2 regions of the Propioniciclava soli genome follow, and region 1 is predicted to be linked to the other one. Evidence: predicted binding sites of a transcription regulator. Region 1 holds the regulator's gene; the other holds the start of a gene.

Region 1 (14,290 bases):
GTTCGCGACGCTCGACCCGACCACCCGGCGCAGCGAGACCGCCGACGGGCGCGTCTTCACCCTGACCGACACGGTCGGCTTCGTCCGGCACCTGCCCCACGATCTGGTCGAGGCGTTCCGCTCCACGCTGGAGGAATCGGCGGACGCCGACCTGCTCGTCCACGTGGTCGACGCCTCCGATCCCGACCCGGCCGGGCAGATCAGCGCCGTCCGATCGGTGTTGAACGAGATCGGCGCGGGCAACCTCGCCGAGCAGATCGTGTTCAACAAGATCGACCTGGCCGACCCGGACGCACTCGTGCCGCTGCGCACCCTGGCCCCGGACGCGCTGTTCGTCTCGGCGCGCACGGGCGCGGGGGTCGAGGAGCTGCGCGCCCGCGTCGAGGAGCGACTCCCGCGTCCGCCGGTCGAGGTGCGCGCCATGATCCCGTACGCCCGTCACGACCTGGTGGATCGGATCCACAAGGCGGGGGAGATCCTCACCACCGAGCACACCGGCGACGGCACCCGGGTCATCGCTCGGGTGAACGCCGATCTGGCCGGCGAGTTGGCGGAGTTCAGCGAACGTTCAGCCTGAACGCGTCCGCTCGGGCGTCCGCGGCGCCTGCGTGGGCGGGCGGCGTCCGCCTACGATGGACCCATGACTGACGCACTGTTGGCCCTTGTCGGCAACGCCAAGGCGGGCACGATCTCCGTGGTCGCCGTGGACGATGACCACCTGCGGGTGGTCGGCACGAGCGAGGTGGGTGCCGGGTGCAGCACCTTCGCCGTGGACGCCGCCCGCAACCGCGTGTACACCGCCGTCAAGGAGCCCTCGCCGGGCATCGTGACGCTGGAGCTGGACCGGCTCACCGGCACGCTGAGCGAGCTGTCGCGCACCGAGGTGCCGGATGCGTTGGCGTACCTCACCCTGGCGCGGGGCGGTGAACTGCTGCTCGGTGCGTCCTACGGCGGGGGCTGGGGGGCGACGTGGCCGGTCACCGACGGGGTGGTCGGGGAGCGTTCCAAGCCGGTGCAGCACCGCAACGTCCACTGCGTCGTGACGGACGCCGCGGGGCAGCACGCCTACTTCGTGGCGCTCGGGGACGATCTCGTGGCCCAGTGCGCGATCTCTCGCGACGGGGCACTCTCGCCGCTCGAGCCGCCGACCGTCGGCCTCGACGCCGATGCCGGGCCGCGCCACCTCATCTTGTCCTTCGACGAGACGTCGGCCTACCTGATGACCGAGTTCACCGGCGAGGCCATCCGGTTCGACCGCGACACCGAGACCGGCACGCTGACCCGGGCCGAGTCGGTGCGCGCCCACGCCACTGACCGGGGGCTGTCCGACAGCGAGCTGGGGGCGGACCCGAAGGAGGGCCACCTCGTCTGGGGCGCCGATCTGCACCTGGCGCGTGAGGAGGCGTACCTCGTCTGCTCGGAGCGCACCGAGAGCACGCTGGCGGCGGTGAGGCTGGACGCCGACGGTCACCTCGGTGAGGTCGTCGCGCTGGCCGAGACCCAGACGCAGCCCCGCGGGTTCAACGTCACCCCGGACGGTGCCCAGCTGCTCGTCGCGGGTGAGGCGTCGGGCCGGGTCAGCCTGGTCGGCATCAGCCTGGACGGCCGGCTCACCGAGCTGGACCAGGTGGCCACCGGCGAGGGCCCCAACTGGGTGCGGTTCGTCTGAGCCGCTCCACCGACGCGCTGTCCACAGGCGCGGCGCCCCGAACTGGGGCGGCGCGCCGTCGTCCGTTACGGTGATCGGATGAGCACCCCGCAGCCGACGGCCACCACCATCTTGGCTGCGGCCGTCGACCGCATCGGTGGGACGCCGCGCGACGGCCAGGTGCGGATGGCGCAGGCCGTCGAGCAGGCCATGGAGCGCGAGGAGCACCTGCTCGTGCAGGCCGGCACGGGCACCGGCAAGTCGCTCGGCTACCTGGCGCCGGCGCTCGCTCGGCTGCACTCCCACCCCCGCGAGCGCATCGTCATCGCCACCGCCACGCTGGCGCTGCAGGCGCAGCTGGCCCACACCGACATTCCGGCCGCGGTGGCGGCGGCCGCCACGGTGACGGGACGATCGGTGTCGCACGCGATCCTCAAGGGCCGCACCAACTACGCCTGCCTCCATCGGGTGATCGACGGTGCGGGAGCCGACCAGGGGAGTCTTCTCGCCGGGGCCGATGTCGCGGAGAGTCTGCGCAGCGGTGCGCGGGCGGACGCCGCCACCGTGGTGGGCGCGGAGGTCGTGGCGCTGCGCGAGTGGGCGAAGGAGCAGCTCGACACCGAGGCGTCCGGCGACCGTGACGACGCCCCGACGCACACCGCCGCAGCCTGGGCGCAGGTCTCCGTGCCGGTGCGCGAGTGCCTCGGCGCCACCGCGTGCCCGTTCGGGGACGTGTGCTTCGTGGAGAAGTCGCGGGAGACCGCGCGGGCAAGCCAGCTGGTCGTGACCAACCACGCCCTGCTCGCCATCGACGCCATGCACGGCCACACTGCGTTGCCCGATCACGACCGGTTGATCATCGACGAGGCGCACGAGCTGGTCAGCCGCGTCACGGGCGCGGCGTCCGCCGAGCTGGGCCCCGCCCAGGTGGAGCGGGTCGCGCGTCGCTGCCTCGGGGCGGTCGACGACGACCTGGGTGTGCAGTTCCTCGAGCTGGCCGACGAGCTCACCGGTGTGCTGACGACGATCGAGCCGGATCGCATCACCGACCCCGAGGCGCCGGTGTTCGGCGTCCTGGCGCGTCTGCGGGAGGTGACGCGTGAGGTCGCAGGGGTGTTGGCCAAGTCCGACGACGCCACCGACAAGCAGGCCGGCGCGGCGGCCAAGGAGATCCTCGATGTGGCCGAGCGCATGGCAGTGCTCGGTGACGGGGACGTGTTGTGGTTGAGCGACCGGGAGCGTGGGGGGCGCTGGCTCGTCATCGCGCCGCTGGACGTCGCGCTGCTCATGCGCGACAAGGTGTTCGCGCAGACGCCGACCGTGCTGACCTCGGCCACGCTCAAGCTCGGCGGTGAGTTCGAGGGCGTGGCCCGCACCGTGGGCCTGTGGCGCAGCGAGCGGCTCGCCGACGGGGCGACCGCGGTGGGCGCGCCGCGCAAGCGGCACGACGAGGTCGGCCAGGAGTCGGGGGCAGCGGACGCCGGGGGAGCCGGGAGCGGCGCTCCCGCGTCGGCCCAGGCATGGCGCGGCCTGGATGTGGGATCGCCGTTCGACTACACCCGACAGGGCATCGTGTACGTGGCGGCACACCTGCCCGCACCCTCGCGGGACGGAATCGGCCCCGAGGCCCTGGCCGAGATCTCCGAGCTGGTGTGGGCGGCCGGCGGACGCACGCTCGGCCTGTTCGCCTCGCAACGCAACGCCGAGGCGGCGGCGCGCCACTGCCGCGCCGAACTGCCATCGTTCACCACCTTGTGCCAGGGCGACGCGCAGCTCCCGGAGCTGGTGCGCCGCTTCGTCGCCGAGCCCACCACGAGCCTGTTCGGCACGCTCAGCCTGTGGCAGGGCGTCGACGTGCCGGGGGACACGTGCCAGCTCGTCATCATCGACAAGATTCCCTTCCCGCGGCCCGACGAGCCGCTGATGCGCGCGCGCCAGCAGGCGGCCCAGCAGGCCGGGGGCAAGGGGTTCATGACGGTCGCGGCCCACCACGCGGCCCTGTTGCTGGCCCAGGGCAGCGGACGCCTCATCCGCCGGGTCAGCGACCGGGGCGTCGTGGCGGTGCTCGACCCGCGTCTGCGCACGGCCCGCTATGGCTCGTTCCTGCGGGCGTCGATGCCCGACTTCTGGCAGACCACGGACCGGGAGACCGCGATCGCTGGCCTGCGTCGGCTGGCCAGCGAGGCGGCGGGCTGAGCCCCCGGGCGACACCACGTCCGCCCGGGGGGTGACGCCGAGTCAGACGCGCCGCAGCACCGCGGTGACCTTGCCCAGGATGGTGGCCTGGTTGCCGTCGATGGGGGAGTAGGCGTCGTTGTGGGGCAACAGCCACACCTGCCCCGGCGTCCGCTTGAAGGTCTTGACCGTCGCCTCGCCGTCGATGAGCGCCGCGACGATCTCGCCATTGTTCGCGTCCGGCTGTTGGCGGACCACGACGTAGTCGCCGTCGCAGATGGCCGCGTCGATCATCGAGTCGCCCTTGACCTGGAGCAGGAACAGCCGCCCCTCACCCACCAGGTCGCGGGGGAGGGGAAGCACCTCCTCGACGTGTTCCTCGGCGAGGATCGGCCCACCCGCCGCGATGCGGCCCACCAGGGGAACCTGCACCGAGGCGCTCACGTGGACATCGGCGTCCGGCACGACCTCGTCCGCCTCCTCCTCGTGCGCGACGGCCCCGGTGGCCTCACCGGGCAGCCGCACCATGAGGGCGCGCGGACGCTTGGGATCCCGAAGCAGGAAGCCCTTCTTCTCCAGCACCTTGAGCTGGTGGGTCACGCTGCTGGGCGAGGCCAGACCGACCGCGTCGCCCATCTCACGGATGGTGGGGGGGAAGCCCCGCGCCTCGACCATCTCGCGGATGTGGTGCAGGATCATGCGCTGCCGGATCGTCAGCCCGTCCTCCCCGGCAGGGCCGTCGGGCAGGGGGCGAATCTTGCTGAGCTTCTCGAGATCGGCGTCGCTGGGCCGGCCGCGGTGGGACTGCTTGGGAATCTGCTTGCGGGGCCGCCCGCGGCGCGACGGGTTCGGGTTCGGTGTCGTGGTGGTCGCCATGGAGGTCACGCTAGCGCTCCGCACGGGGGGCATTCAAACATCTGTTCGACGTGTCGCGCGACTCGGTTCGAAAACTGTCGGAGGCGGCTGATGGACTCGTCCCCAGGTGAGCAGCACGCTCGAACAGATGTGCGATGGGTGCTTGCAATCGCTCGCCCGTTCGGTTCATACTGATCGAACAGATGTTCGACCGGTGCACCAGGAGAGGAAGCCACCATGAGTGCAGTTCTGATGGATCGCCCGGCGGTCCGGTCTGCCACCCCGCGTGACCCGATGGCGGCGGAACCCGCCCGCACCGCGCCGGCCCGCGCCCCTCGCCAGCTTGGCACGCGGGGGCCGGCGTCACGCTCGGACGCGACGGGCCCGGACCGGGCGCGGCCTGACGCAGGGCGGGTCGCCGCGGCGCGTGGCGCCGTGCGGGGTGTGGGAGCCGATCGACGCGGGCGCGCCTGGACGGCGTCCGGCGCGAGGGCGTGTGCGGAGGTGCGGTCGGTGACGTCGGTTGCGCGGCCGGCCGCTGCCCCGTCGGCGTCCGGCCGGCTGTACTGGACGCCCCGGGGTGTGGCGGTGATGGTGATGCTGGTTGCCGTCGTGGTGGGGGTCATGGCCACGACGTTGGTCGGGGCCTTCCTCGCCGTGAGCAATGAGCCGGTGGCCGAAACGGCCCTGACGGCGGCGTTCGTGGCTCCTCAGCCGGGGCGTTGACCGACGTCGGCGCGCCGCACCGGCGCGACGCGCCGACGAGCTTGCATCGTGCCCACCTCTGCTCCTAACCTCTACATGTAGTAGTTACATCGGTGTCGTTCATCCACAGATTGTGGTCGTGGCGCACAGGGTGTCCACGGGAGATCCACACCTTCGTCCACAGGGCGAGGCTGTCGCGGGAGGAGGGAGAGCCGTGCACTGTCCGTACTGCCGATTCACCGATTCCCGCGTCCTCGACTCGCGCGTGGCGGAGGACGGCACCTCAATCCGGCGGCGGCGGGAGTGCCGGTCGTGCCAGCGGCGTTTCACCACCCTTGAGCAGATGCAGCTCGTCGTCGTGAAGCGCTCCGGCGTGGTTGAGCCCTTCTCGCGCGAGAAGGTCGTCAGCGGCGTGCGGAAGGCCTGCAAGGGCCGTCCGGTGTCGGAGGGCGAGCTGGCTCGCCTCGGCCAGCAGGTCGAGGAGGCGCTGCGCGCCGCGGGCCAGGCGGAGATCCCGGCGGACGAGGTCGGGGTGGCCATTCTGGGCCCCCTGCGAGAACTCGACGCGGTGGCGTACCTGAGGTTCGCGTCCGTGTACCGCCACTACCAGTCCGTGGAGGACTTCGAGGCGGAGATCGACCGTCTCCGGGGGGAGCTGTCGTCCGTGGGTGCGTCGTCGGACGTGCCCGAACCCACTGAGCAGCAGCTGTTCTGAAACCACCCACCGGCGCCCCGCGGGCGCCGAACAACCCAGGAGGAGAAGGGTATTCCATGACCGAGACGAAGCAGGCACCCCGCAAGGGCGCGACGAAGGGCGGCGCCGGCCTGACCATCGAGCGCGTGTTCACCACCGAGGGCGCCCACCCCTATGACGAGGTGACCTGGGAGTCGCGCGACGTCGTCCAGACGAACTGGAAGACCGGCGAAACGGTCTTCGAGCAGCGCGACGTGGAGTTCCCGGACTTCTGGAGTCTCAACGCCTCCACCATCGTCACCACCAAGTACTTCCGCGGCGCCGTGGGGACGCCCCAGCGCGAGCGCAGCCTGCGCCAGCTGATCGACCGGGTCGTCGGCAAATACCGCACCGCGGGCGAGGAGAACGGATACTTCGCGACGCCCGAGGATGCCGAGATCTTCGACCACGAGCTGACCTGGATGCTCCTCCACCAGGTGTTCAGCTTCAACAGCCCGGTCTGGTTCAACGTCGGCACGCAGAGCCCCCAGCAGGTCAGCGCATGCTTCATCCTCAGCGTCGATGACTCGATGGACTCGATCCTCAACTGGTACAAGGAGGAGGGCTTCATCTTCAAGGGCGGCTCCGGTGCCGGCCTGAACCTGTCCCGCATCCGCTCGAGCAAGGAGCTGCTGTCCTCCGGTGGCACCGCGTCCGGGCCGGTCTCCTTCATGCGGGGGGCGGACGCCTCGGCCGGCACGATCAAGTCGGGCGGCGCCACCCGCCGCGCGGCGAAGATGGTCGTGCTCGACGTCGATCACCCCGACATCGAGGAGTTCGTCGAGACGAAGGCGCGTGAGGAGGACAAGATCCGCGCGCTGCGCGACGCCGGCTTCGACATGGATCTCGGCGGCAAGGACATCGTCAGCGTCCAATACCAGAACGCCAACAACTCGGTGCGCGTCAACGACACGTTCATGAAGGCTGTCGAGGAGGGCACCGAGTTCGGGCTGCGCGGTCGGATGACGGGGGAGGTGATCGAGGAGGTGGACGCCCGCGTCCTGTTCCGCAAGATCGCCGAGGCCGCGTGGCAGTGCGCCGACCCCGGCATCCAGTACGACGACACGATCAACGCGTGGCACACCAACCCCGAGACGGGCCGCATCACGGCGTCCAACCCGTGCTCGGAGTACATGAGCCTCGACAACAGCTCCTGCAACCTGGCCAGCCTCAACCTGCTGAAGTTCCTGCGCGACGACGACACCTTCGAGGTGGAGACGTTCGTGAAGGCCTGCGAGCTCATCATCACGGCCATGGACATCTCGATCTGCTTCGCCGACTTCCCGACCGAGGCGATCACGCAGACGACGCGTGACTACCGCCAGCTCGGCATCGGCTACGCCAACCTGGGCGCGCTGCTGATGGCCATGGGCCGGGGCTACGACTCCCCGGGTGGGCGCAGCCTCGCTGCGGCGATCACGTCGCTCATGACCGCGGCGGCCTACCGTCGCTCGGCCGAACTGGCCGGCGTCGTCGGCCCCTACGCCGGTTACGCGCGCAACGCGTCGGCGCACCAGAAGGTCATGCGCAAGCACCAGGCCGCGAACGACGACCTGCGTATCGTGGAGGCGGCGGACCGCCCGGTTCACGACGCCGCCAGCGCCGAATGGGCCCATGTCGTCGAACTGGGCGCGAAGCAGGGCTTCCGCAACGCGCAGGCGTCCCTGCTCGCGCCGACCGGCACGATCGGCTTCATGATGGACTGCGACACCACCGGCATCGAGCCGGACTTCTCGCTGGTGAAGTTCAAGAAGCTGGTTGGCGGCGGGTCGATGCAGATCGTCAACCAGACGATCCCGCGCGCCCTGGGCAGGCTCGGGTACTCCGCCGAGGTTGTGGAGGCGATCGTCGCCTACATCGCCGAGCACGGCCACGTCGTGGGGGCGCCCGGGCTGAAGACGGAGCACTACGAGGTGTTCGACACCGCGATGGGTGAGCGGGCCATCAAGCCGATGGGCCACGTGCGGATGATGGCGGCCGTGCAGCCCTTCCTGTCCGGCGCGATCTCCAAGACGGTGAACCTGCCCGAGTCGGCCACGGTCGAGGACATCGCCGACGTGTACATGCAGGGCTGGCAGCTCGGGCTCAAGGCCCTGGCCGTCTACCGCGACAACTGCAAGGTGGGCCAGCCGCTCAGCGATGCCAAGAAGAAGGTCGAGCCGGTCGTCGAGGTGAAGGCCGAGCCGGCGGTGCGCGTCGAGTACCGCCCGCGTCGGCAGCGGTTGCCCAAGCAGCGCATGTCGCGGACGACGTCGTTCACCGTGGGTGGCGCCGAGGGTTACATGACGAGCTCGGAGTACGAGGACGGCCGTCTGGGCGAGCTGTTCCTCAAGCTCGGCAAGCAGGGCTCGACGCTGGCCGGTGTCATGGACGCCTTCTCCATCGCGATCTCGATCGCGCTGCAGTACGGCGTGCCGCTGGAGACGTACGTCCAGAAGTTCACGAACCTCAAGTTCGAGCCCGCCGGCATGACCGACGACGTCGACCTGCGGATGGCGCAGTCGGTGATCGACTACGTCTTCAAGCGGCTGGCGCTGGACTACCTGAGCTTCGACGAACGCGGCGAGCTGGGCATCTACACCGCCAGCGAGCGGGCCCGGTACGTCGAGACCGGTTCCTACCTCTCCGAGGAGGACGAGGCCCAGCTCATCGAGTCGGAGTCGCTCAAGAACGACGCGATCGACGACATGCGCTTCGACGAGTCGGGCCCGAACCAGCCGAGCCTGGTCTCCGCGAGCCCGGACCTCACCGGTGCGCACACCACCGCCGAACTCATGGAGCGGGTCACCGGTCACGCCGTCGACGCGCCCCTGTGCTTCACCTGCGGCACGAAGATGCGGCCATCGGGCAGCTGCTACGTCTGCGAGGGCTGCGGCTCGACCAGCGGCTGCAGCTGATGCCAGTTCTCACCCGAATGTCACCGTAATGAGACGCTGGTGTCACCGCCGTCGCACGGTTTTGTCACCAGCGTCGCACCGGATGTCACCACTGCTTGTGCAGGTCGCAGGCGAGGAAGGCGTCATGGGAGGCCCGTGAGAACGGGAGTGACAAAAGGATGAGAACAGCACGACCGATTGCCCCGGGCCGAGTACGGTCCGGGGCTTTCGCGTCCCCCGAGTCGGGGGCGTCGTCTGTCTAGGTCATGGCGGTGCGGTCCTCGTCGAGCATCAGGGAGTAGGCGGTGTGCGGGGACAGGGCGGGGCCGTGTCCGGGGGTGAGGGCGCCGCGGTTAGTGAGGGCGGACATGTCGATCCGGTCCTGGCGGGTTGCGCGTCGCTCGGTGAGGGCGCCGGTGTAGGCGCGGTGGAGGACGCTCGCGGCGGAGCGGGACAGTGGCCGGTTCGCGGCGTCGAGGCGGTCGAGCGCGTCGATCGCCTGGGTGGTGTCGGGGTCGGTGCCGCGGGAGACGGAGACGGCGCCGTTGTTGGGGTACACGAGCGTGAGTCCGAGGGCGGCGAACCGGGGCGCGAGGGTGGCGAGGTCGTCTTCGAGCTGGTCGAGGGTGTACCCGAACACGATGCACAAGTGCTCGATGGGGGTGCCGTACCGGGCGGTGGTGAGGACGCGGGCCAGGACAGTCAGGCGGGTCTCGTCGGGCAGGTGCGTGGGAGCCCGGTCGGGCGTTGGCTGGTCTTGCTCGTCGTCGAGGAGCTCGGACCAAGTGATGCCAGCGGTCGTGACGATCGCCTGGACGTTCCCGATGGGCGTGGAGGGGTGGATGCCGTCGGCGACGATGATGTAGCGGAACGCGGACGGGGACAGGCCCGCGGCGCGGCACGCTTCCCGTTCGGACATGCCTGCGGCCCGGACGGCGGTGGCGAGCGCGGCACCGTTCGCGGGGACGTGCTTGGGCATTACCGGCTCCTTCCCACGGGCGTGACGGTGAGGCGCAGCGACTTGACCCACTGGTCGGGCTGGCTAGCGTGGGCAGTGCCGGACAGGTTCAGGTCTGACCTGGCCCACCGGACGGCGTCCGCGACGTCGCGGCCTGAGCGGGCCAGGAACGGGTCGTCGGGCCCGGCGCCTTCGAGGACGCGCAGGTGCCGTTGCGCGCGCAGGAACGGGATCGCGTCGTCGTGGAACGTCCACGCATCCCGTCGGTTCCCGGTGAGGGTTCCGTCCGGGGTGACGTGCCGGAGCCGGAGCCTGGACATGTTCGCGCCGTACTCCATGCCCGCGTCGTGGAGGAGGACCGCGGTCCCGACCCACGGTTCGGCGTACGCGCGCAGGGACCGGATCTCGTGCCCGTCGAGGCGGCGGTGCTCGTTGGCGCGGACGGCCGCGAGCGCGGCGTTCGTGACCAGGTTCAGGAAGAACCCGGACGTGAACATCGCGGCTTGGGTGGCACGGACGACGGTCACGCACTCGCCCGGGCCGGTCTTGTCCGCGAGCAGGCTGGCGATGGTGCGGGTGGCCGTGTCGGCGTCGCCGGGCGGGTCGGCTACCACGGACGCGAACACGGACCTGTAGAGCCGGTCGACGACCGCGAAGTCGGCGGGCGGTAGCGTGTCGCGGGCACGGGCGCGCCACACGTAGAACGCGGCCCGCGGCACATGCACCGGGAACGGACGCCCGGCACGCTCCGCGGGCGGTTCGTGGCCGCTTGCGCGGACGGTGCACAGTGACGGGTCGAGGCCAGTCTCGACCGGCATCCCGTTCGCGTCGCACCAGTCCGCGAACGGCCCGTCCGCGGAGTCGTCGGACACGAGGACGAGGTCCGCGCCCGCTGCCTCCACCGCGTCCGCGACGGGCCCGATCCACGCGGGGACGCCGATCATGTCCGCGTGCGCGAGGACGACCGTGTCCACCCGGTACCCGGCCAGCCACGACTCGACAAGCGCGAGCTCGCGACCCGCCCCGGAGCGGGCGGTCGCGCCCCGCACGTCGTGCCGCGCCCCGATCGCCGCGAGTACGTCCTGGTGGAACGTGTACGGGCGGCGGTGGGGGCGGACGACGGACAGGACCACGCCGTCGTCCACGGTCCCCGCGTCCCGGATCGCGCGGGAGTGGTCGGCGGGGTCGGCCCACAGGTACCGGCTGGTGGTCACGCGGTCCTCCTCGCCATGAGGACGCCGCGCGCCCACGCGAACCTGGGCCCGGTCACGGGCACGGACGGGTCGTCGTCGGCGAGGACGCGCGCGGTGTGCGCCCACGTGCGGATCAGGCCCCGGCACACGACCCGGTCGTGGACGAACACGTCGGCCGGGTCCGCGAGCGCGAACCCCGGGTGCAGGCGCCCGACGGCCGCTAGCAGGTCGTCCCCTTCCAGCGGCGCGAACGTCGCGGACGTGAGGACGCGCGATTCGAGCTGCGGGTACCGGGCGACCGCTTCGAGGACGTCCGACCCGACGGCCGCGAGCGCGAACCCGCCACGGGTCGTCTCGTGCAGCCACACCAGTTCCTTCATCGCGGACACCTGCGCGTTCTGGAGCTCGTCCACGACGAGCAGCCCGCCCCACTCGGGCAGGGTGTCGCCGAGCAGGTTCCCGAGGTCGTACCGGGTGAGGCGCCCGCACCGTTCCCCGGTGACCGCCTGGTAGGAGTGGCGTAGCACGTCGAGCGGGGCGGGCCTGTCGGACATGGTGACGATCACGGCTGGACGGGCGACCCGGTCGGCGGCGTACACCGCGCAGGTCGTCTTGCCCGTGCCGGGCGGCCCGTCGATCGCGACGATCGCGTTCTCCTCTGTCGCGTACCGGATTTTCGCGTACGCGTCGCGGAAGTAGGGCGTGACCGCGGGGTCGTCCCGCAGGATCGCGGAGAACGGGACCTGGGTCCGGTCGGTGACAGTCACGGGGTTGTTCCTCTCAGGGGGGGGGGGGGGTTCAGTCGGGCAGGTCGTCGCCGTACCGGTCGGGCAGCTCGGCCGGGAGGGCGGGGGCCGGGGCGGGCGGCTTCGCGGCGGGGGCGGTGCGGCGCTTGCGCCGGTCGAGCTTGACGACCGGCTCGGGCACGACCGGCGTGGTCGCACCGTCCGGGCCGTCGTCGTCCTGGTTGCCGTCCGCGTGGTGGGCGGCGGCGATCGCGTTGCCGGAGCGAGCGCGCTGCTCGCGGACGATCCGCAGGGACTCGTTCACGCGGTTCAGCTCCTTCGAGTCGCGGGCGCGCTTGGCGAGGATCGCGTCGCGTTCGGACTTCGGCACCACGTCTACCTTCCATGCGCGGGCCACGTGCTCCCCGGACGTGTCGAACACCTCTATGAAGTCGCGGGACCGTGCCATGTGACGGATGCGGTAGTCGGTGCCGACGCGCAAGTCCGCGGATACGTACTGGCCGTTGTCGAAGTGGATGCCGTTCTTCGTGGCCCGGCATGTGTCCTTCGCGGCCGGCATCATCGCTGCGCGCAGCTCGGCCGGGTCGAGGAACCGCTGTTCGGTCGGGTCGGCCGCGTACGCCTGCAGGCGCGTGAGCCCGCCGAGCTCCTTCACGGGGATGCCGGTGTTGATCTCGTCCACAACCTCGGTGAGGGCCAAGTTGAGCGCGTGCCACGTCCACACGGAGGACAGGTCGGTGTCCTTCGGCAGGTTCGCGACACGCGCCGCTTCCCGTCCTGTGTGGTGCCGACGTGCAGGGCGCCGGGGGCGCGCCCTGTGAGGCGGGAGTTCACGAGCTGGATCGCGCGTTCGGCCTTCCCGTTCAGCCAGGACGAGTACGGCGGGATGGGGGACACGACCCAGCCGAGCATGTCCGCCGACTTGTGCGTGACGGCGGCGTAGTTCTCGGCGCCGTTGTCGAAGACGACCTGCTCGGGGACGCCGCCGAGGGTCACGCCGTGGTAGTCGCGCTCGGTCGCGACCTCCGCGAGGGCGGCTGCGACCAAGTCGGTGTTCACTGGCGTCTTCCACAGGAACGCGTGGACAAGGCTCGTGGCGGCGTCCACGGCCACGGTCAGGTACGGGCGGATCGCGGTGCGCGCGCGGTGGTCGGGCAGGACGCGCACGTCCGCGTGGGTGTGGTCGACGTGGAGCGAGTGGTTGCGGTGCGGGGACGTGGTGCGCAGGTACACCCAGTTGCGGGACATGCCGGGGAACCCTTCAAGAGCGCCGTACCTGCGGGCCGGGTCGACCCGTGCGAGGGCCCGCGCGAACGTCGCGTACGAGCAGTCGACCTGCCCGTGCCGGGCGAGCTGCCGGTACGCCTCTCGGACGGACCGGCTGTCCGCGTACGCGAGGAGGTGCTCGGGCGTGATCTCGAACCTGGCCCGGGCGTTCGCGCCCGTGCGGGCGCCGTTGACGGGCGCCGTGGTGCTGCCGATGTCCACGACGGCACGTTCCGGGGCGTGGTGGGGGTCGGTCGTGAGCCAGCGACGGACCGTACGAGGGGTCACACCGAGCCGTGCCGCGGTGTCGCGGACGTGCTGGTTGGAGACCCGTCCGTCGACGGCGAGGCGGCGCAACCGGGCTATAGACGCGGCACGGTCGGTAGAGGAGACGGTCACGGCGTGGTCCTTCCTGCGAGTACGGCCGGGGACAGGTGGGTGTCCCACAGGGGAGTGGTGCGGCCGTCCGGTGCCATGAGCAGGGACGCGGCCGTGTTCCCGAGCGTGAGGAGGCGGACCCCGGCGAAGGCGAGCCCGTGCCGGGCGGTGCCCGCCGCCACGTACCGGGCGAGCTGGGTCAGGACCGTGGCGTCGCGGGCGGTTTCGGCGGAGCGGTAGGTCTTCAGCTCGTCGTAGAAGACGCCGGCGTGCGGGTGGTCCCAAGCGAGGTCGGCACGTCCGTGGCCGCGGGTGTGGACCTCCGCGCCAGCGAACGTGGCGGTGCGGGGGAGGAACACGCGGACGTACTGGTGGACGAGGCCGGACACGCGGACGCGCGCGACGGCGATGCGCCCGTTCTCGCGGCCTACGACATGTTCGGCGACGGCACGGCGGACCAGGTCGGGCAGGTCCTCCTCGGCGGTGACGGGCAGGAGCCCGGCGATGGCGGCGATGGCGGCGTGCGCCTGGGTGCCCTGCCTGCGGGCGGTGGCGATGTGCCGGTCGTTGAGGGTGGGCGAACTGTCGGCGACGGGGACGAGGGCGATGGGCCCGATGTCGTAAAGGGAGGTCACGGGCGGGCCTCCGTCCAGGTAGCCGAGGTGGGGACGCCACTGGGTGTGGGACAAGGAAAACCTCCAAGAGTGTCATAAATATAGGACACCCTCCCGTCCCGACCCCGCCGTGCGCAAGCCCG
Region 2 (14,290 bases), 880 kb from region 1:
AGGGATCGAAGGCGGTCGCCTCGGAGAGGCGGGCGAGCGTTGCGTCGTTCATGATGTCCTTTCGGTATCGGAACCAAGGTTCTTACGAAGGTAAGGCAACCTTGTGCAATCGACCCTACTAGGTGGACGCAAGGTTGCGCACATCAAGGGTGACAGGCTGGTGGCGAAAACGTGAACGCTGGCATTTGCACCCCCACAAGCCCTGGCACCCCCTGTCGTCGGTCGCCCGGGCGTCGCGGCCCGCATCGTTACCAGAGGTGGGTGATGCCGACCGCCGAGGAGAGGCCCCCGTCGGTGTCCCCTTCGGTAGGCTTCGGCGAGACCCGCCGGCGTCGACCGGCGCACCGCAACGCACGAGGAGTGTCATGACCGAGCAGGTGAGTGGGCAGGTGGCGGCGGTCGTCATCCTGGCGGCGGGAGCTGGGACGCGCATGAGGTCCACGAGGTCAAAGCTGCTCCACGCCGTCGCGGGTCAGTCGCTGCTCAGCCACGCCGTGGACGCCGCGGACGCCCTCGCGCCCCAGCGGCTCGTGGTGGTGGTCGGCCATGAGCGCGAACAGGTCGCCGCCCACCTCGCCGAGATCGCCCCCCATGCGCTGACCGCGGTGCAGGAGCAACAGCGGGGCACGGGTGACGCCGTGCGGTGCGGTCTGGCCGCACTCGAGGCGTCCGAAGGTGAGGTGGTCGTGACCATGGGTGACGTTCCGCTGCTCACCGGTGAAACCTTGGCCGAACTGGTCTCCCAGCACCGCGCCACGGGTGACGCCGTCACGATCCTGTCCTCCGAGCTGGACGACCCCACGGGGTACGGACGCATCGTGCGGGACGACGACGGTGATCAGGTGGCCGCCATCGTCGAGCAGCGCGACTGCACCCCCGAGCAGGCGACGATCCGCGAGATCAACGCCGGCATCTACGTGTTCGACGGGCCCGTGCTGCGCGACGGGCTGGCCTCCCTGACGGCCGACAACGATCAGGGTGAGCTGTACCTCACCGATGTGGTGCGCTTCGCCCGGTCCGCGGGGCGGGGCGTCCACAGCCACGTGTTGGAGGACCGCTGGCAGACCGAGGGCGTGAACGATCGCGTCCAGTTGGCCGCGCTCAACCGCGAGTACAACCGCCGCATCGTGGAAGAGTGGCAGCGGGCGGGCGTGACGGTGGTGGACCCGGCCACGACGTGGATCCACGCGAGCGTCGACCTCGGCACCGACGTGACGCTGCTGCCCGGCACGAGCCTCGAGGGGGCCACGACCATCGCCGCGGGCGCGACGATCGGGCCCGACACCACGCTCACCGACGTCGAGGTGGGGGAGGGGGCCACGGTGATCCGGACCCACGGCTCGCTCGCCGTCATCGGCGATGGCGCGACGGTCGGCCCCTATTCCTTCCTGCGGCCGGGGACGCAGCTCGGCGTCCGCGGCAAGATCGGAGCCTTCGTCGAGACGAAGAACGCCGTGATCGGCGACGGCGCGAAGGTGCCGCACCTCACCTACTGCGGCGACGCGGAGGTGGGGGAGGGCGCCAACATCGGCGCCGGCACCATCTTCGCGAACTACGACGGGGTCTCGAAGTCGACCACGGTGATCGGGCGGCACAGCTTCGTCGGCAGCAACAGCGTGCTCGTCGCACCCGTCACCGTGGCGGACGGCAGTTACGTCGCCGCGGGTTCGGCGCTCACCGACGACGTCGATCCCGGACAGTTGGCCATCGCCCGGGCCCGGCAGCGTAATATTCCGGGCTGGGTGGAAACCCGGCGCGGCGACACCCGGACGTGGCAGGCTGCGCGCGAGGCGATCAACAACGAAGGGGCCTGACGAGTGACGGGCATCAAGCGACAGTCCGAGAAGCACCTCATCCTCGCCTCGGGGCGGGCCTACCCGGAACTGGCCGAGGAGGTGGCGTCCCTGGTCGGGGTCGAGCTCGTTCCCACGCGCTCCCTCACCTACGCCAACTCCGAGATCTACGTGCGCTTCGAGGAGTCGGTTCGCGGCGCCGACGCCTTCGTCATCCAGAGCCACTGCGCGCCCGTCAACGAGTGGCTCATGGAGCAACTCATCATGGTGGACGCCCTCAAGCGCGCCTCCGCGAAGCGCATCACGGTGGTCGCGCCCTTCTACCCCTACGGGCGGCAGGACAAGAAGCACGCCGGACGCGAACCCATCTCGGCCCGCCTGATCGCCGACCTGTTCAAGACCGCCGGCGCCGACCGTCTCATGTCGATCGACCTGCACGCCTCGCAGATCCAGGGCTTCTTCGACGGACCCGTGGACCATTTGGTCGGGCTCCCCGTGCTCGTCAACTACATCACCGAGCACTACTCGCTCGAGGACCTCACCGTCGTGAGTCCGGACGCCGGCCGCGTCCGCCTGGCCGACCAGTTCACCGACCACCTCGGCGCGCCCCTGGCGATCATCCACAAGCGCCGCGACCCGAACAAGGCCAACGAGGTGGCCGTGGGCGAGGTCGTCGGCGACGTGGAGGGCCGCGTCTGCCTGCTGGTGGACGACATGATCGACACCGCCGGCACCATCTGTGCCGCCGCCCAGACGCTGATCGACCACGGCGCCAAGACCGTGATCGCCGCCGCCACGCACCCCATCCTCTCCGGCCCGGCCGCCCAGCGGCTCAACGAGTCGGCGTTCGAGGAGATCATCGTGACGAACACGCTGCCGATCTCGGAGGAACTCAACATCCCCAAGCTCACTGTGTTGTCCGTCGCTCCGCTCATCGCCGAGGCGATCAAGCAGATCTTCGAGGACGGCTCCGTGGCCAGCCTGTTCGACGGGTCGTTCCACTGAGCTGAGTTCGGAACTGGGAATGGGGCTGGACGGGAACTGGGCCGGGCTCACTCGGGCCGGGCTCAATCTGGCAGGGCTCAGCCAGGGCGGAGAACGGCTCGCTGTGCAAACAGACGCTGGCGGTCGAACTCCGGTTGGGGGCTCAAACTCCACCTCCGAAACCGGAGTTTGACGCCCAAGTGTGAGTGTCGGCGCCGCACGGGGTAGGATGCTCGGGTTGCTTGGCGAGGGGACGCGGTCCCGTGATCGACAAGGCGTGGGCCCGATGGCCCGCCCTCCCTTGCCGGGCTCGTCGTTCCACGCAAGGTTGAGGAGAAACCATGGCCAACAACGAGATCAAGCTCGCCGCCGAGGCGCGCAACGAGTTCGGCAAGGGTGCCGCGCGCCGCATTCGCCGCGCCGCCAAGGTGCCTGCCGTCATCTACGGGCACGGCACCGATCCGGTCCACATCACGCTGCCGGGTCACGAGACCCTGCTCGCTCTGCGCACCGCCAACGCGCTGCTGTCCATCAGCATCGACGGCGCCGCGGACCAGCTGGCCCTGCCCAAGCAGGTGCAGCGCGACCCGATTCGCGGCTTCATCGAGCACGTCGACCTCGTCGTCGTGCGCCGCGGTGAGAAGGTGACCGTCGACATCCCGATCGTCGTCACCGGTGCTGACAAGGAGGACCGCATCCTCGTGCTCGACCAGCAGAGCATTTCGCTCGAGGTCGAGGCCACGAACATCCCGTCCGAGATCGCGATCGACGTCTCCGCATTTGAGATCGGCGACAGCCTCTCCGCGGGTCAGCTCGAGCTGCCGCAGGGCGCCGTGTTCCACGGCGAGGCCGACGACCTCATCCTCTCGATCGCAGCGGCGCCCACCGCGGACCAGGTCGCCGCCGAGCTGGACGCCGCCGTGGCGGACGCCACCGACGAGGAGAAGGTCGCCGCGCAGGAGGAGGCCGCCGCCACGGCGTCCACCGAGGAAGAGGCCGAGCAGAACGAGGCCGACGCCGAGGCCGCCGAGGGCGACGCGGAGTAAGCATTGTCCACCTGGCTCGTGGTCGGGCTCGGGAACCCGGGCCCGACCTACGCGTTCACGCGGCACAACGTCGGCTTCATGGTGGTCGACGAGCTGGCCGCGCGGGCGCGCTCGTCCTTCACCTCCCCGCGCGGCATGCGCGGGGAGGTGGCCGAGACACGCCTCGCCGCCTCCGGGCTGGGGGGTGTCGGCGCGGACGCCCAGCGGGTCGTGCTGCTCAAGCCGCGCACCTTCATGAATGACTCCGGGATCGCCGTGGCGAAGGTTTGCGCGTTCTTCAAGATTGCTCCGGATCATGTCATCGCCGTCCATGACGAGCTCGACCTCGACTTCGGGCAGCTCCGCCTGAAGTCCGGTGGCGGGGACAACGGGCACAACGGACTGAAGTCGCTCCGCGCCCACCTCGGCACCGGTGACTACCCGCGCGTCCGCTACGGCATCGGACGGCCCCCCGGTCGTCAGGACCCCGCGGCCTACGTGCTCGCGCCGATCCCCACCTCGCTCCGCGAGGACTATGAGGTCGAGACGTCCCGCGTCGCGGACGCCGTGGAGACCCTGATGCTCTCCGGGCTCGCCGACGCGCAGAATCGCTTCAACTCCTGAACCGGCCCGCGGGGCCGGTCGACGGCAGCGCTGAGGGGCATCACTGACCCGGCAGCTGTCGCTCTGTTCGATGGCCATGACCGAGACGTCTCAGGTCCGGTACCGATGGTGCTGCTGCACGACGCGCTTGCCGTTTGAACGAACCGGGCTGTGGAACACGGGGTGACCGCGCCCGTCGAAGTCGATGAGCCAGTTGCGCTCGTCGGGGAGGTTGGGGTTGGGCTCCACCAAGTGGTGGTGGTGCGGGCACACCAGGACGCCGTCGGCCACATCGGTTCTGCCGGATCGCCACCAGGGATCGAGGCCGTGGTGTGCCTCACAGTCCGAGGGCGGCCGGTCGCACCCCGGGAACGAACAACCCCGGTCCCGCACGGCCAACACCACCCGCTGCGCCGGCGTGAACAGCCGCTGGGAACGCCCCAGGTCCAGCGGGAGCGACTCCCCATCCAGCACCAGCGGGAGGAGACCGGCACTGCAGGCGAGGTGACGCACCTGCGCCGCTGTGACCAGCTCGTCCGATTCCACCAGGGACGCAGCCCCGAGGGCAGCGCGCAGGGCGTCGTGGTCGAGGGTGACCACCACGCGCGTGTGGTCCCCACCCTTCACGGGGCCGCCGGCGCAACCGGCGTGATGGGTCAAGCAGAGCATGAGGCTGTCGGCCAGCGCTTGGCCGGGGGTGGTCTCGACACCCATGGCGGCGTCCGCGCAGCGCTGCCCGCTGGCCAGCGCCGCGAGATGCTGCTTGAACAGCTCGCCGTTGACCGCGTCGAGCTTGCCCCAGAAGCGGAGCCCCCCGTCCTCGGGGTCGGTCTTCCACCCCACATGACGGTTCCTGTGCTGGGATCGTTCTGCCCGCTCGAGACTGGCGCGATCGTGCTCCGCCACGACCTCGGGTGCCACGACCGCCACGGCGTGGTGGACCAGCCTGCGCAACGCGGGCGGGTTGAATTCATCCGCCAACTGCACCAGGTGCTCGGCGACGGCCTCCACCTGGCTTCGATCGAGCCGGTCAGGCAGGTGCTCCAGGCCGGTGGCGATGGCGGCGGCCTGCTCCGTGGAGATGCGCCCCGCGCGCAGGGCGTCTCCGACAGGTGCGTGGTCGTCCAGCAGGCCGGCCAGGCGGACGTCCGCGCGGGCCTGCCGCGCTGAGTGCGTCGTTCCCGCGGCGAGCCAGGACGCCGTGGGCACGCTGTGGGTACGAAGGGTGAGCTGGCGCCGCTCCGCCTCGGCGACCAGCCCCAGCCACCGGCCGCGCAGCGCCGACGCGGCGGCGCCGACCGCGGACAGCTCGGCCAGGAGGACCTCGTCGGGCAGCGACCACGGCGCCGGCTCGGCTGCCCCCGCCAGGCCTGTGACCCGGCCCGGCTGTCGGTCGTCCGTGGTCGCCAGCGTCTCCTGGTCGGAGCGCGCGAAGAGATCGGCGACGGCCCCGAACCAGTCCGACTCCAGGACCGCGGGCGCCGACGCATCCACCATGCCCCACCACTCAGGTTCGGGCAGGTCGGTCACGGGCCGCACCCCCCGTGTCGCCGCGATGGTCGTCATGGCTCCAGTATAGAACAAGTAATCGAAAAATGGAAGGGAGCTGTCGACCTCCCTCACGCGGTGTCGGCCAGACGCCCAGCGCTGGGGTGAGAAGGGCCTTCCCCTGGCCGGAGCACACAGTTACTCTGACGCCACCCCCGCGTCACCCCCCCGCGACAGGAGCGCCGCATGCCTTCCATCACTGACTGGATCACCGCTGTCACCGCGATCCTCGCGCTTCTCGCAGCGACCTGGGCCGGTCGAACAGCCGGTCGGCTCTACCGCATCGAGAGTGGCAGGGATGCTGCCGCGGCCCGGCGGGCCGAGCGGGAGCAAGCGAGCGCTGTGAACGCGTGGTGCGTCGTGACGAACGCTGAGGATGACCGCCGAGACGGGTTGTTGGTCAGCAACGCGTCCGATTCCCCGGTGTACAACGTCCAGGTTGTCGCGAGGGATCGACGGGGGAGCGAGCAGTTCCCGCTCACCCTCTTCGTGCTACCGCCGGGAAACTACGTCGCGCTGGAGGAGCATGTCTACCACTGGACGTTCCCCCAGGCCGCTGCAGATGTCAAAGGTGCCATTCGGCCGGTGACGAAACACGAGACGTGGCGGGTGATCCGTCTCAGCTTCACGGATGCGCACGGCATCGCCTGGGTGCGCGACGATCACGGTCGCCTCACTTCGGGAAAGGAGGCGCAGCGGCGCTGAGCCCGGCCCTCCTGGGCAGGTCAAGGCTTCGGTGTGGCGCCCTACACTGTTGCGGTGGATCTTTCCGAGCTGATCGAGCTCGTCGCGTCCGAACCCACCCTGGCTGACCTGGTGGACGTCGCGCGCGCGGGGGCCGAGCCGACGGGCGACGTGACGTGTCCGGAACCGGTGCGCCCCCTGGTGGCGGCGGCGTTGGCGCGGGACGCGCGGCGTCCGCTGCTGGTGGTCACGTCGACGTACCGCGAGGCTGAGGCGGCCACGGATGCGCTCCGTTCGTTGCTCGGGCCAGACGACGTCGCCTACTTCCCCGCCTGGGAGACGCTGCCCCACGAGCGCCTCTCGCCGCGCTCCGACACCGTGGGCCGGCGCCTGGCCGTCCTGCGCCGGTTCGCTGGCACGTCGGAGCTGCCGCCGCCGCGCGTGACCGTCGCGCCCGTCCGGGCGGTGCTGCAGCCCCAGGTCGCGGGGCTGGGCAAACTGCGTCCGGTTCGCCTGGCCGTGGGTGAGGACCACGACGTGGACGCCGTCGCGCAGGCCCTCGTGGACGCCGCCTATGTGCGCGTCGACCTCGTCGAACGCCGGGGCGAGTTCGCCGTGCGTGGCGGCATCGTCGACGTGTTTCCCCCCACCGAGGAGCACCCGCTGCGGGTCGACTTCTTCGGCGACACCGTCGAGGAGATCCACCCGTTCGCCGTGGCCGACCAGCGCAGTGACGACGAGCAGCGCCGCGAGGTCGTCGCCTCGCCGTGCCGCGAGCTGCTGCTGGACGACGCCGTCCGCGCCCGCGCGGGCGAGCATGCCGCCAACCTCGCCATTCCGCAGCAGTTGCGCGAGCTGTTCGAGCGCATCAGCGAGGGGCACGCCGTCGACGGCATGGAGGCACTGGCCCCCGCGCTCGTCGACCGCATGGAGCTGCTCGTCGATGTGGTCGACCCCGCCACCCTCGTGCTGGTCAGCGACCCCGAGAAGGTGCGCACCCGCGCGGCAGAACTGCACGAGACGTCGCAGGAATTCCTCGCGGCGAGCTGGTCGGCGGCCGCGGCCGGCGGCAAGGCGCCCATCGACCTCGGGGCCTCGGCCTACCGACAGCTCGGCGACGTCCGGTCGGACGCCCTGGCTGGCGGCCTGGGCTGGTGGACCCTGTCGGCGTTCGCCGACGACCCGGACAGCAGCCGCGTCCCCGGCACGGTCAACGAGCCGTTCCGCGGTGACGTGGAGGCGGCGGTGGACGCCATCGCCGCGGCGGCGGCGTCCGGGCAGCGGGTGGTGCTGGTGGCGGACACCCCGGGGCGCGCGTCCCGGATGAACGACATCCTCGCTGAGCACGACCTCGCGGGGAAGGTGGAGGTGATCGAGGCCGAACTCGGCCGCGGCTTCACCCTCGAGGCGCTGAACCTGTGGGTGGTGACGAGCGCCGACCTGTCGGGGCAGAAGGGCGTGGAGAAGGCCGCCCGGCAGATGCCGGCGCGGCGCAAGAACACGATCGACCCGCTCGAGCTCACGGCGGGCGACCACGTCGTCCACGACGCCCACGGGGTGGGGCGCTACGTCGAGATGGTGCAGCGCACGATCGGCGGGGCCACGCGGGAGTACCTGGTCATCGAGTACGCCGCCAGCAAGCGGGGCCAGCCGGCCGACCGGCTGTTCGTGCCCATGGACGCCCTCGACCAGATCACCCGCTACGTCGGTGGCGAGGCCCCGACGCTCGACCGCATGGGCGGGGCGGACTGGAACAAGCGCAAGAGCCGCGCCCGCAAGGCCGTCCGGCAGATCGCTGCGGAACTCATCAAGCTGTACGCCGCGCGGCAGGCGTCCGAGGGCTACGCGTTCGGCCCCGACAGCCCGTGGCAGCGCGAGCTGGAGGACACGTTCTCCTACGTCGAGACGCCCGACCAGATGGCGGCCATCACCGAGGTGAAGGGCGACATGGAGCGCGTCGTGCCCATGGACCGCCTGGTGTGCGGCGACGTCGGCTACGGCAAGACCGAGATCGCCGTCCGCGCCGCGTTCAAGGCCGTGATGGACGGCAAGCAGGTCGCGATCCTCGTGCCCACGACCCTGCTGGTGCAGCAGCACCACGCCACCTTCGCCGACCGGTACGCCGGCTTCCCCGTCACCCTCGGCGCCCTGAGCCGGTTCCAGACCGCCGCGGAGTCCAAGAAGGTGGTGGACGGCCTGGCCGACGGCTCGGTCGACGTCGTCGTGGGCACGCACCGGCTGCTGTCCGACCAGGTCGTGTTCAAGGATCTCGGCCTGGTGATCGTCGACGAGGAGCAGCGCTTCGGCGTCGACCACAAGGAGGCGCTGAAGAAGATGCGCCTCAACGTCGACGTGCTGTCGATGTCGGCCACCCCCATTCCCCGCACCCTGGAGATGGCGGTCACGGGCATCCGGGAGATGAGCGTCATCGCCACGCCGCCGGAGGAGCGTCACCCGGTGCTGACCTTCGCCGGCCCGTGGGAGGAGGGGCAGGTGCGCGCGGCGATCCGGCGCGAGCTGGCCCGCGAGGGGCAGGTGTTCTACATCCACAACCGCGTGCAGACCATCGAGAAGACGGCCGCCCGCATCCGCGAGCTGGTGCCCGAGGCGCGCGTGGCGGTGGCCCACGGCCAGATGAACGAGAACGCCCTCGAGCAGGTGATGGTCAACTTCTGGGAGCGCGAGGCCGACGTCCTGGTCTGCACCACGATCGTGGAGGCAGGCCTGGACATCTCGACGGCCAACACCCTGCTCATCGAGCGCGCCGACCTGCTCGGCCTCTCGCAGTTGCACCAGCTGCGCGGACGCGTCGGCCGCGGCCGGGAGCGGGGGTACGCCTACTTCCTCTACCCGCCGGAGAAGCCGCTCACCGAGACGGCCCACGACCGGCTGGCCACGATGGCCGCCCACACCGACCTGGGGGCGGGCATGGCGATCGCCCTGCGTGACCTCGAGATCCGCGGTGCCGGCAACCTGCTGGGGGAGGAGCAGTCGGGCCACATCGCCGACGTCGGCTTCGACCTGTACCTGCGCCTGGTGGGGGAGGCGGTCGCCGAGTACCGCGGCGAGGACGTCGAACCCGAGCCCGAGATGAAGATCGAGCTGCCCGTCGAGGCCCACCTGCCGGGTGAGTACGTCGAGTCGGAGCGGTTGCGCCTCGAGATGTACAAGCGCCTCGCCGCGGTGCGCTCGGAGGCCGAGCTGGACGCCGTCCGTGAGGAACTGCTCGACCGGTACGGCCCCCTCCCCAAACCCGTCGAGAACCTGCTGGCCGTCGCGCGGTTCCGGCTGCTGTGCCGGGCGGCGGGGCTGAGCGAGGTGCTGAGCGCCGGCACGATGGTGCGGTTCTCCCCGGTCACGCTGCCGGAGAGCCGGGACATGCGTCGGCAGCGGCTCTACCCGGGCTCGCGCGTCAACCGGCAGACCGAGCAGCTGTTCCTGCCGCGTCCGCGGACGGCGCCCGTGGCCGGTCAGCCGCTGGTCGATGCCGACCTGATCGCCTGGGCCACCGAGGCCGTCACGGCGCTGCTCGCCCCCGAGGTCGCGGCCAGCCGCGCGTAGGCAGCGCTAGGGTCGCGGGTGTGACCGACTCCACGCACAGCGACGAGGACGCGCCCCAGCCGGCTTCGGAGCCATCGCCCGAGACCACCGGACGCGGCTGGCTCACGCGCCGGCTGTTCCCCGACGGCGCGGAGCCCGACCCCCGCTTCACCCTGGCGAACGAGCGCACGTTCCTCGCCTGGATGCGGACGTCGCTGGCCCTGCTGGGCGCGGGGGTGGCGTTGGAGGCGTTCGCCGCGGACGTGTTCCCGCACCTCATCCGGCACCTCGCCGCGCTGGTGCTCGTGGGCACGGCGCTGGTCGCGTCGCTGTCCGCCACGTACCGCTGGCACCGCGTCGAGACGGCGATGCGGCGGGGGCGTCCGCTGCCGGCCCCGTCCTTGGCGCTGTTGCTGGCCGTGGGGTTGACGCTGACGTCCTTCGTGCTGCTCGGCCTCGTGCTGGGCGCCGGGGCCTGACGTGACGGGCCGCGCCACCGCCGCGCCGCGGCACGACGACCCGGGGCTCCAGCCCGAACGCACGACGCTGGCGTGGACGCGGACCACGCTGTCGTTGCTGGTGGTGGGGGTGTTGATGGTGCGGCTGCTCGCGCTCGCGCACGTGCCGGTGGCGCCGGCGGTGGTGGGCGTGGTGGTCATCATCGTGATCGTGCTGCGGGACCAGTCGCTGCGCCATGCCAAGGCCGTGCGCGGGCTGGTGCACGCGGGCATGCCGACGGCGCCGACCTCGGTGCTCGCGGTGGGTGGGGGAACGGCGCTGCTCGCCCTCGGGGTGCTGGCCGCGTTGGTGTGGGCCGCCCGGTAGGATCGCCAGCGACAACCAACCCAGGAGGATCGCCATGTCGCCCCTCGCCCGCGCCCGCCGCGGCTCCACCCGCCTCACGCACGGCCTCGTCGCCGCCGGCGCGTTCGCCGCGCTCACGCTGACCGGCTGCGCCCCGTCCGCGGCCAATGCCGCCGTCGTCGAGGGGGTGCGCATCCCCGATGTGGCGGTGCGCGAGGCGACCCCGGTGGTGGCGGCGATCCTGCAACGGGACGCGGCGGTGGCCTCCCGGCAGGCCGTGTTCGACCTGACGGTCGGCGAGGCGTCCGCGATCATCGCTGATCGCAACGAGGTGGACGTCACGGACGCCGAGCTCAGCGCCGTGCTGAGCCAGAGCCCGCGCTACGCCGCCGCCGCGCAGACCGAGGAGGGGCGGGACTGGGTGCACAGCGTCGCCCGCGCCTTCGTGGTGATGGACAAGGTGGGGCGGGAGGAGTTCCTCGCCGAACTGGGCGACATGGACATCGAGATCAACCCCCGCTACGGCACCTGGGACGGCACGCGTTTCACCCTCGCCGACGCCAGCCTGGCGCGGGTGGCACCCTCGGCGCAGGTTCCGGGCTGACCGGTTCGGCCGTGTCGGACGCCTTCGCCCGCCTCGTGGCGGTGATGCACACGCTGCGGGAGCGGTGCGGGTGGGACGCCGAACAGACGCACCGTTCGCTGGTGACGCACCTGGTGGAGGAAACCGCCGAGGTCGTGGAGGCCGTCGAGGCGGGCGACGACGCGCTGTTGCGTGAGGAGTTGGGTGACCTGCTGCTCCAGGTGGTGTTCCACGCGGAGATCGCGGCCGAGGAGGGCCGGTTCGCCATCGACGACGTGGCCGACGGCATCGCCGACAAGCTGGTGCGGCGCCACCCCTACGTGTTCGCCGATGCGGCCGCGCCGGAGGATTTGATGGGCTCCTGGGAGGAGCGCAAGCGCGCCGAGAAGGGCCGGACCTCGGCCCTGGACGGCATCCCGGGGCCCCTGGACCCCCTGGCCCGGGCGGGCAAGGTCGTGGCCAGGGCCCGCCACCACCGCGTCGAGGTCGAGTTGCCCGCCGAGCCCGTGGATGCCGACGAGGTCGGCCAGGCCGTGCTGACGCTGGTGGCCCGCGCCCAGGCGTCCGGGGTGGACGCCGACCAGGCGGTGCGGGCGGCCGTCCGGGAGCTCGAGCAGAGCATCCGGGCAGCTGAGGCGTCCGCCTGATTCGGCCAACCGGACGCCGCAATCACCGGTAGGCTGGACGCGTCCTGCACACGTTGAAAGTGAGAAACTGTGGCAAGCATCGAGATCGTCAACGCCCGCGAGATCCTGGACTCCCGCGGCAACCCCACCGTCGAGGTGGAGGTTCTCCTCGACGACGACTCCCAGGGTCGTGCGGCCGTTCCGTCCGGCGCCTCCACCGGCGCCTTCGAGGCCGTCGAGCTGCGCGACGGTGACAAGTCGCGCTACGGCGGCAAGGGCGTCCTGAAGGCCGTCGAGAACGTCAACGAATCCATCGCCGAAGAGGTCATCGGCTTCGACGCCACCGACCAGCGCGAGATCGACGCCGCCATGCTGGAGCTGGACGGCACCCCGAACAAGGCCAAGCTGGGCGCCAACGCCATCCTCGGCGTGTCGCTCGCCGTGGCGCACGCCGCGGCCGAGTCGGCCAACCTGCCGCTGTTCCGCTACCTCGGTGGCCCGAACGCGCACGTGCTGCCCGTCCCGATGATGAACATCCTCAACGGTGGCTCCCACGCCGACTCCAACGTCGACGTGCAGGAGTTCATGATCGCCCCCATCGGCGCGCCGAGCTTCGTCGAGGCCGTCCAGATGGGCGCCTCGGTGTACCACGCGCTCAAGAAGGTGCTGCACGACCGCGGCCTGGCCACCGGCCTGGGCGACGAGGGTGGCTTCGCGCCGAACCTCGACAGCAACGCCGAGGCCCTCGACCTGATCGTCGAGGCGATCAAGGCGGCCGGCCTCAAGCCGGGCACCGACATCGCGCTGGCGCTCGACGTCGCCGCGTCGGAGTTCCACGACAACGGCTCGTACAACTTCGAGGGCGCCAAGAAGAGCTCCGACGAGATGATCGCCATCTACGCGGAATGGATCGCCAAGTACCCGCTGGTCTCCATCGAGGATCCGCTGGACGAGGAGGACTGGGACGGCTGGAAGAAGTTCACCCAGGAGCTGGGCGAGAAGATCCAGATCGTGGGCGACGACCTGTTCGTCACCAACCCCGAGCGCCTGCAGCGCGGCATCGACACCGCCACCGCCAACGCGCTGCTCGTCAAGGTCAACCAGATCGGCTCGCTCACCGAGACGCTGGACGCCGTCGAGCTTGCCCACCGCAGCGGCTACCGCTGCATGATGTCGCACCGCTCCGGTGAGACCGAGGACGTCACGATCGCCGACCTGGCCGTCGCCACCAACTGCGGCCAGATCAAGACCGGTGCCCCGGCCCGCTCCGAGCGCGTCGCGAAGTACAACCAGCTCATCCGCATCGAGGAGACCCTCGAGGATGCCGCGGTGTACGCCGGCAGGTCCGCGTTCCCGCGCTTCAAGGGCTGATCCGGCAGATCAACCACCGAGGCGGCCGGTCCCTGTGGGGGCCGGCCGTTTCGTGCGTCCGGCTCCACGTCCGGCGTCTGGGCGAGTGTCGCGCCCTCACCGGACGCCGGCGTCCGCCTACGCTGGAGGGCGCAACCGGTGAGAGGGGGGATCCATGGCGCGCGACGCACGACCGGCCCGTCGGCCGGCGGGCCCCGGCCGCGGATCGAAGCGACCCGGTGCCCCCGGACGCCGCCTGTTCGGCGCCACCGCCGCGCCGCAGGCCAGTTCCCCGACGCCGCCCGCCACCACCGGGACGCCCCGCGCAGGCCGGGCCGCCACCGCGCTGGCCGCCACCCGGCGGTTCGGCCGCGCGGTGCGTCCGAAGGGGCAATGGCACGTGACGCGGCGCGCGCTGGTGCTGTTCGCCGTCCTCGTCGTGCTGGGCCTGTCGTTCGCCGGCTCGCTGCGCGTCTACCTCGTCCAGTCGAGCCAGCTGGCGATCGCCCGGGAGCAGATCGTTCAGCGCGAGGCTGCCGTCGACGACCTGACCGCGCGGTTGGGGCGCTGGGAGGATCCGGCCCACGTCGTCGCCCAGGCCCGCGAGCGGCTCGGGTGGGTCATGCCCGGCGAGGTGGGCTACCGCGTGATCGACACCGACGGGGAGGTGCTGACCGGCGGCGTCGAGATCCAGGGCGTGGAAGGTGGCACGTCGCACGGGCTGGAGGCGCGGTGGTGGGACCATCTGGC

What was found. Region 1 encodes LexA, which represses DNA repair genes until DNA is damaged. Its sites were predicted from a motif close to TCGAACANNTGTTCGA; they were not measured.
Positions count from the first base shown of each region.
Region 2: the regulator LexA is predicted to act here: its motif matches at 5,982-5,997, upstream of PCC79_RS03265 (HNH endonuclease signature motif containing protein).

Region 1 is NZ_CP115965.1:1,610,148-1,624,437, forward strand. It holds gene hflX (GTPase HflX) at 1-577, shown strand, start outside; gene PCC79_RS07385 (lactonase family protein) at 641-1,669, shown strand; gene PCC79_RS07390 (ATP-dependent DNA helicase) at 1,748-3,844, shown strand; gene lexA (transcriptional repressor LexA) at 3,887-4,699, opposite strand; gene PCC79_RS07400 (hypothetical protein) at 5,192-5,404, shown strand; gene nrdR (transcriptional regulator NrdR) at 5,598-6,098, shown strand; gene PCC79_RS07410 (vitamin B12-dependent ribonucleotide reductase) at 6,155-9,013, shown strand; gene PCC79_RS07415 (hypothetical protein) at 9,252-9,971, opposite strand; gene PCC79_RS07420 (hypothetical protein) at 9,971-11,164, opposite strand; gene PCC79_RS07425 (ATP-binding protein) at 11,161-11,910, opposite strand; gene PCC79_RS07430 (hypothetical protein) at 11,942-12,613, opposite strand; gene PCC79_RS07435 (hypothetical protein) at 12,541-13,554, opposite strand; gene PCC79_RS07440 (hypothetical protein) at 13,551-14,222, opposite strand.
Region 2 is NZ_CP115965.1:726,528-740,817, forward strand. It holds gene PCC79_RS03240 (YsnF/AvaK domain-containing protein) at 1-52, opposite strand, end outside; gene glmU (bifunctional UDP-N-acetylglucosamine diphosphorylase/glucosamine-1-phosphate N-acetyltransferase GlmU) at 366-1,814, shown strand; gene PCC79_RS03250 (ribose-phosphate diphosphokinase) at 1,818-2,798, shown strand; gene PCC79_RS03255 (50S ribosomal protein L25/general stress protein Ctc) at 3,119-3,823, shown strand; gene pth (aminoacyl-tRNA hydrolase) at 3,827-4,426, shown strand; gene PCC79_RS03265 (HNH endonuclease signature motif containing protein) at 4,517-5,971, opposite strand; gene PCC79_RS03270 (hypothetical protein) at 6,140-6,658, shown strand; gene mfd (transcription-repair coupling factor) at 6,713-10,198, shown strand; gene PCC79_RS03280 (YidH family protein) at 10,219-10,656, shown strand; gene PCC79_RS03285 (DUF202 domain-containing protein) at 10,658-11,002, shown strand; gene PCC79_RS03290 (hypothetical protein) at 11,037-11,585, shown strand; gene PCC79_RS03295 (MazG family protein) at 11,630-12,211, shown strand; gene eno (phosphopyruvate hydratase) at 12,281-13,561, shown strand; gene PCC79_RS03305 (FtsB family cell division protein) at 13,716-14,290, shown strand, end outside.